3 regions of the Schumannella luteola genome follow, and region 1 is predicted to be linked to each of the others. Evidence: predicted binding sites of a transcription regulator. Region 1 holds the regulator's gene; each other region holds the start of a gene.
What was found. The regulator HrcA, encoded in region 1, represses chaperone genes, less so after heat shock. The targets are predictions, from matches to a motif close to TTNGCACTCGNNNNNNNCGAGTGCNAA.
Positions count from the first base shown of each region.

Region 1 (2,220 bases):
CCCCATCGCGCCCGGCCGTCGCGCGCGGAGACGACGACGGCGCCGGACCCCCGTAGGGATCTGGCGCCGTCGGACGCGGTTCGCGCTTACTTGATGATGCGGATCGCGAAGGGGTAGCGGTAGGCCCCGCCGCCGTTGACGCGGGTGAAGCCGATGATCGAGAAGATCAGGCTGCAGACCCACACCGCGAGCGAGAGCAGGCTTCCGACGAAGCCGATCGGCACACCCGTGGTGGCGCCGACGACGCCGAAGATGATGTTCAAGATCCCGGCGGCGATCGCGGCGAAGACGATCGTGATCTGGAAGTTCAGCGCCTCCTTGCCCTCCTGGGCGACGAGCGGGCCGCGCTCCTTGAGGATGAGCCAGATGAGCAGCGACGGCAGGAAGCCGAGGATGCCGCCGAGGTGGGCGAACGACGCCCACTGCTTGTCTTCGGCGGGGCTGAGCGGCTGCGCCGGCGCCGGCTGCGGGGCGCCGTACTGCGGCTGCGCGCCGGGCTGGCCGTAGCCGCCCTGCGGGGCGCCGTACTGGGGCTGCTGGGGCTGCTGCGGCGCGCCGTAGGCGGGCTGCTGCTGCGGGGCGCCGTACTGGGGCTGCTGCGGCTGCTGGGGTGCGCCGTACTGCGGCTGACCGGGCTGCTGGGGGTTGTTGGGGTCCGTCATGGCGGCGTAGGCCTTTCAGAGGGGGAACGCGGGGGGCGGCTCCCGGGATGAGGTCGTGCGGTCGCCGTCTCGGTCGCAGAAGACCAGCCGGGACGCGGCACTCACGGTAGTGGGTGGCTCGACGGCGGTGCAACGACATTCCCGGTGTTGCGGCGGTTAGACTTGGCAGTCGTCGTACCGGAGTGCCAGCACCTCCCTCGCCCTGGCGGGCGGAACGGGCAGCACGCGCCCCCGGTCGACGCGATCAGGACGTGACAGGGAAGGAGCAGCCGTGGTCTCGGAACGCTCCCTCGCGGTGCTGCGCGCGATCGTGCAGGACTACGTCGAATCACGCGAGCCGGTCGGCTCGAAGTCGATCGTCGAGCGGCATGCCTTCGGCGTCTCGGCGGCGACGATCCGCAACGACATGGCGCAGCTCGAAGACGAGGAGCTGATCGCGGCCCCGCACACCTCCTCGGGCCGCGTGCCCACCGACAAGGGCTACCGCGTCTTCGTCGACCAGCTCACCGACCTGCGCCCGCTCAGCCCGGCGCAGCGGCACGCGATCGAGGCCTTCCTCGGCCAGGCCGACGACCTCGACGACGTGCTCGCGCGCACCGTGCGGATGCTGTCTCAGCTCACGAACCAGGTCGCGCTCGCGCAGTATCCCCTCTTTGGCTCGTCACGCGTGCGGCACGTCGAGATCGTGGCGCTCGCGCCGAGCCGTCTGATGTCGGTGCTCATCACCGACTCCGGCCGCGTCGACCAGAGCCTGATCGAGCTCGCGGATGCCGCTGAGCAGTCCGCCGCCGAGGAGCCCTACCTCGCCGAGCTGCGGGCGCGACTCAACGCCGAGCTGATCGGCGTGACCCTGAGCGAGGCGCCCGGCGTGCTCGCGCGACTGCTGGAGGGCATCCCCGCCCCGCGTCGCGCACTGGCCGACCGGATCGCGGCGCGGCTCGCCCGTCAGCTGGCCGACAGCCGCCAGGACCGCCTGGTCATGGCCGGCACCGCCAACCTCGCCCGCACCGAGGGCGACTTCACCGGCAGCATCTTCCCGGTGCTCGAGGCGATCGAGGAGCAGGTCACGCTGCTCAAGCTGTTCGGTGAGATGGAGATCGACGAGGCGGGGGTCGCGGTGCGCATCGGGCGCGAGAACGCGGGAACCGGCCTCGAGGAGACGAGCGTCGTCTCGAGCGGCTACAGCGCCGGCGGAAGCCTCGCGCACGTGGGCCTGCTCGGACCGACGCGCATGGATTACTCGAACAACATGGCGGCGGTGCGCGCGGTGGCGCGCTACCTGTCGCGACTGCTCGGAGAGGACTGACCTTCGTGGCCACGACCGACCACTACGACGTGCTGGGTGTCGCACGCGACGCCTCGCCCGAGGACATCAAGAAGGCGTACCGCCGGCTCGCGCGCGAGCTGCACCCGGACGTCAACCCCAGCGAGGACGCGGCCGAGCGCTTCAAGTCGGTGACGCACGCCTACGACGTGCTCAGCGACCCGCAGCAGCGCCAGCGCTACGACCTGGGCGACTCGGCGGGCTTCGGCTCGGGGTCGTTCAACGGCGGCTTCG
Region 1 covers NZ_JACBZY010000001.1:3,255,734-3,257,953, reverse strand. Annotated here, with positions in the region: gene BJ979_RS14860 (DUF4870 domain-containing protein) at 87-662, opposite strand; gene hrcA (heat-inducible transcriptional repressor HrcA) at 934-1,968, shown strand; gene dnaJ (molecular chaperone DnaJ) at 1,974-2,220, shown strand, end outside.

Region 2 (2,220 bases), 240 kb from region 1:
TGCCGCGCATGCCGAAGGGCTGGGACTGGCTCGGCGACGGACGCCTCGACGGGGCTCGCCTGCTCGAGGCCGTGCCCGACGCGGCGTCACGCGAGACTCTGCTCTCGGGGCCGCCGGCGCTCATCGCCGCGCTCAAGCCGGCGCTGCGGCGCGCGGGCGCCCGCCGCATCCGCACCGACGCCTTCCTCGGGTACTGATCCGCGACGCACCCGGGCGAGGATGGAGCGCATGAGCGAGCTCCGCCCGATCGACGTCAGCACCTGGAACCGCGCTGAGCACTTCGCGCACTTCCTCGACGCCTCGCCCTGCACCTACTCGGTGACGGTCGAACTCGACACGACCGAGCTGGATGCGACGCTGCGTGCCGAGGGACGGCGCCGCTATCCCGCGCAGATCTGGGCGCTGACGACGATCGTGAACCGCATCCCCGAGTTCCGCACGACGGTGCTCGACGACGGGTCGCCCGCGATCTGGGATGCGCTCGAGCCCTCGTTCGCATCCCTCGACGCCGAGCGCGAGACCTTCAGTGCGCTCTGGACGCCCTACGACGCCGACTTCCGGACGTTCCACGATGCCGTGCTCACCACGATCGCCGAGCACGGATCGAGCGGGCGATTCGTCCCGCAGCAGCTGCCGCCGAACGCCTTCGACGTGTCGAGCATCCCCTGGCTGCGGTTCTCGGCCTTCGACCTCGACGTGCAGCACGGCTATCGGCATCTCGCACCGATCTTCACGCTCGGCAAGAGCGTGGAGCGCGCTGGGCGCACGACCGTCCCGCTCGCCCTGCGGGTGCACCACGCTGCGGTCGACGGCCTGCACGTGGCCCGCTTCGTCGACGCCCTGCAGCAGCTCGTCGCGCAGCCCGACTGGGTGCGCTGAGCGCGGGCGATCCGGGCGCGTTCGCCCTGCGAGATCAGAGTCGGAATCCTTAGCACTCGCGTTACCCGAGTGCTAATTTGAACGCAGTTGAGTCACACCGACTCAAGTTCGAGAAGGAGCTCATCCATGTACCTGACCCGCGATCTCGAGCGCGCCACCGCCGCCCGCCGACTGACGAGCGCCCCGGCCCCCCGCGCCCTGCCCGCCGACCTCTACCGCGACGGCGACCACTACGTCCTCGCCCTCGAGATGCCGGGCGTCGACCCGGGCTCGATCGACGTCGGCGTCGACGGCCGCCTGCTCACCGTGAGCGCCCGCCGCACCGCCCGCACGGGCGAGAGCGTCGAGTGGATCGCGCGCGAGCGCGGCACCGGCGAGCTCAGCCGCCGCTTCACGCTCGGCCGCAGCATCGACACCGAGCAGATCTCGGCCGACTACCGCGACGGCGTGCTCAGCGTCGTCATCCCGGTCGCGGAGACCGCCAAGCCGCGCAAGGTCGCCGTCGTCGGCGCGCCGGCCGCGCCCGCCGAGGCCGCGACCGATGTCGCGTCGAGCCATGCCGGCGCCGCTGCCGCGGAGACCGCCGCCGAGTAAGCGGCACCGCTGCCGTACCCGCGCTCCCCCACGCGGCGACGGCGGAGACGGGCCCGGATGCCACGCGCGTCCGGGCCCGTTCGGCATTCCCAGGCAGAGACGCCCCCAGCGGATAGGCTGACGCTCCCCGCCCCGCGGCGGCCCCGCCGCGCATCACGGACCATCCCGAGGAGACCCGCCATGGCCCCGATCCGCCGCACCGCCGCCCGCCGCACCACGACCGCGCTGCTCGCCATCGGCGCGCTCAGCACAGCTCTGCTCGCCGGCTGCAGCGCGATCGACCCGAACGGCAAGCCGCAGGCCTGCCTCTCGCTGAAGGACCCGGCGCAGAAGGCCGTCACCGACGTCAGCGAGGCGCTGCAGGGCATCACGACCGACCCCCAGGCGGCGGCCGACCAGGTGCGCACCACCAAGGACGACCTGCAGAAGGCCGTCGACAAGGTGAAGAACGACGAGGTGAAGGCCTCGTCGCAGAAGGTCGTCGATGCGCTGGGCGACCTCGAGACCGCGATCGACGACCGCGTCGCGAACCCGGCGAACCTCGACACCAGCGCCCTGACCGACGCGGGCACCTCGGTGCAGACCACCGCGAAGGACCTCGTCGACCTCTGCGCCTCGAGCCTCAACTGAAGCCCGGCGACCGGATGGGGATGGGTAGTCCTCCCCCACGCTGCGACCACAGGCCGGTCACACCCGGTGCATAGACTGCAGATTCCTGCTCAGCTACCGCACCAAGGAGTCCCCCGT
Region 2 covers NZ_JACBZY010000001.1:3,494,296-3,496,515, forward strand. Annotated here, with positions in the region: gene BJ979_RS16025 (RnfABCDGE type electron transport complex subunit D) at 1-197, shown strand, start outside; gene BJ979_RS16030 (CatA-like O-acetyltransferase) at 229-879, shown strand; gene BJ979_RS16035 (Hsp20/alpha crystallin family protein) at 1,006-1,473, shown strand; gene BJ979_RS16040 (hypothetical protein) at 1,654-2,103, shown strand; gene BJ979_RS16045 (hypothetical protein) at 2,219-2,220, shown strand, end outside.
Region 2: a site for HrcA is predicted at 929-955, ahead of BJ979_RS16035 (Hsp20/alpha crystallin family protein). Genes of this name have one in related genera too.

Region 3 (2,220 bases), 300 kb from region 1:
GTGCCGAAGCTCAGCGCGAGGATCAGCGAGATCCAGGGCACGCTGCCGTAGCCGATCGCGATGACCGCGATCGCGACGACCGAGATGCCGACCGCGACCCACTGCGCGGGCCGCAGCCGCTCGCGCAGGAACACGACGCCGAAGAGCACGGTGACGAGCGGGTTGATGAAGTAGCCCAGCGAGGCCTGCAGCACCTGGCCGCCGAGCGCCGCGACCACGAAGACCTGCCAGTTGACGTAGATCACGACCGCCGCGCCGAGCAGCGCGAGCATCGCTCCCCGGTCGCGCAGCAGGCGGCCGAGCGAGCGCCAGCCGCGCACGACGGTGACGAGCACGACGCAGACGAGAAGTGAGAAGAGGATGCGCCACGGGATCAGCTCGAAGGGCCCGATCGGGGCGAGCAGCACGAAGTAGCCCGGCAGCAGCCCCCAGAGGAAGTAGGCGCTGCCGGCGAAGGCGAGCCCGGAGCCGAAGCGCGGTGAGGAATCGGTGCGGGGCTCGGTCACCGCGCGAGCCTAGCGGGACGACGAAGGGCCCCGCCGCGCGATGCGGCAGGGCCCTTCGGAAAGCGGAAGAACGCGGGTCAGCGCTCGACGACCGCGAGCACGTCGCGCGCCGAGAGCACCAGCAGGTCCTCGCCGCCGAACTTGACCTCGGTGCCGCCGTACTTGGAGTAGATGACCTTGTCGCCCACGGCCACGTCGACCGGGACGCGGTTGCCGTTGTCGTCGACGCGACCGGGGCCGACAGCCACGACCTCGCCCTCCTGCGGCTTCTCCTTGGCGGTGTCGGGGATCACGAGGCCCGACGCGGTGACCTGCTCCGCCTCGACCTGGCGGATGACGATGCGATCTTCGAGCGGCTTGATTGCGACCGACACTCTGACCCTCTTCTTTCGTTGAAGTCCGTTGGCACACTCCGTTCGAGAGTGCCAAAGACACCATAGCGCGTCGTTAGCAGTCGTTCAATGCGAGTGCCAACGGCGCGACGCGGGACGCAATGCGCAGTCGGCCCGCCGAATAGGGTTGCGGGATGGACACGGCCGAGCTGCACGAGCTGCTCACCCCGGAGAGCCTGGCCCTGCTCGACGACCTCGATCCCGACTCCCTCGGCGACGCGGTCGCCGCCGTCTCCCGCCTGCGCGCGGTTGGTCACTCCCCCGCGCGCGTCGCGGCGGTGCTGTCGCAGGCCCGGCTGCGGCGCCGCGCCCGCGCGAAGTTCGGGCCCTTCGCCGACCGGATGCTGTTCACCGAGGCCGGGCTCGAGCAGTCGACGCGACTGGCCGTGGCGTCCCTGCACGCGGGCCGCTTCGCGGCCGCCGGCCTCGACCGCGTCGCCGACCTCGGCTGCGGCATCGGCGCGGACGCCCTGGCGCTCGCCGGACTGGATCTCGCCGTGCTGGCGGTCGAGCGCGACGAGCCGACCGCCGCCCTCGCCGCCTACAACCTGGCGCCGTTCCCGCGCGCCCGGGTCGAGTGCGCCGACGCCACCGCCGTCGACCTGAGCGAGGTGGATGCCGCCTGGCTCGATCCGGCCCGCCGCAGCGCCGGCCGCCGCCTCGACGACCCCGGCGACTGGGAGCCCTCGCTCGACTTCTGCTTCGAGCTCGGCCGCCGCATCCCCGTCGGCATCAAGCTCGGCCCCGGCGTCGACCGCGGCCTGCTGCCGGAGGGCTTCGAGGCCCAGTGGATCTCGGCCGACCGCGAGGTCGTCGAGCTCGTGCTCTGGTCGGGCGCGCTGGCCCGGCCGGGCGTCGGCCGTGCGGCGCTCGTGCTCGGCCCGCACGGCGCCGCCGAGCTCGTCGCGGAGGCCGACAGCGCGGACGCCGAGCCCGGAGAGCAGGGCGAGTGGCTCTACGAACCCGACGGCGCCGTCATCCGCGCCCGGCTGATCGGCGACCTCGCGAGGCAGCTGGACGGGCGGATGCTCGACGAGACCATCGCCTGGATCACCGCCGACACCGCGATCGACACCCCCTTCGCGCAGCGCTTCCGCGTGGTCGACGAGCTGCCCGTCGACGAGAAGAAGCTGAAGCGGGCGCTGCGCGAGCGCGGGATCGGCACGCTCGAGATCAAGAAGCGCGGGGTCGACGTCGATCCGGCGCAGCTGCGCAAGCGGCTCGCGCTCAGCGGCGCCGCCTCCGCCACCCTCGTGCTCACGCGTCGCGCTGGGAAGCGGGTGGCGCTGCTCGCCGAGCGCGCCTGACGGGGAACGGCGACC
Region 3 covers NZ_JACBZY010000001.1:3,556,564-3,558,783, forward strand. Annotated here, with positions in the region: gene rarD (EamA family transporter RarD) at 1-506, opposite strand, end outside; gene groES (co-chaperone GroES) at 584-880, opposite strand; gene BJ979_RS16315 (THUMP-like domain-containing protein) at 1,033-2,205, shown strand.
Region 3: a site for HrcA is predicted at 954-980, ahead of groES (co-chaperone GroES). Genes of this name have one in related genera too.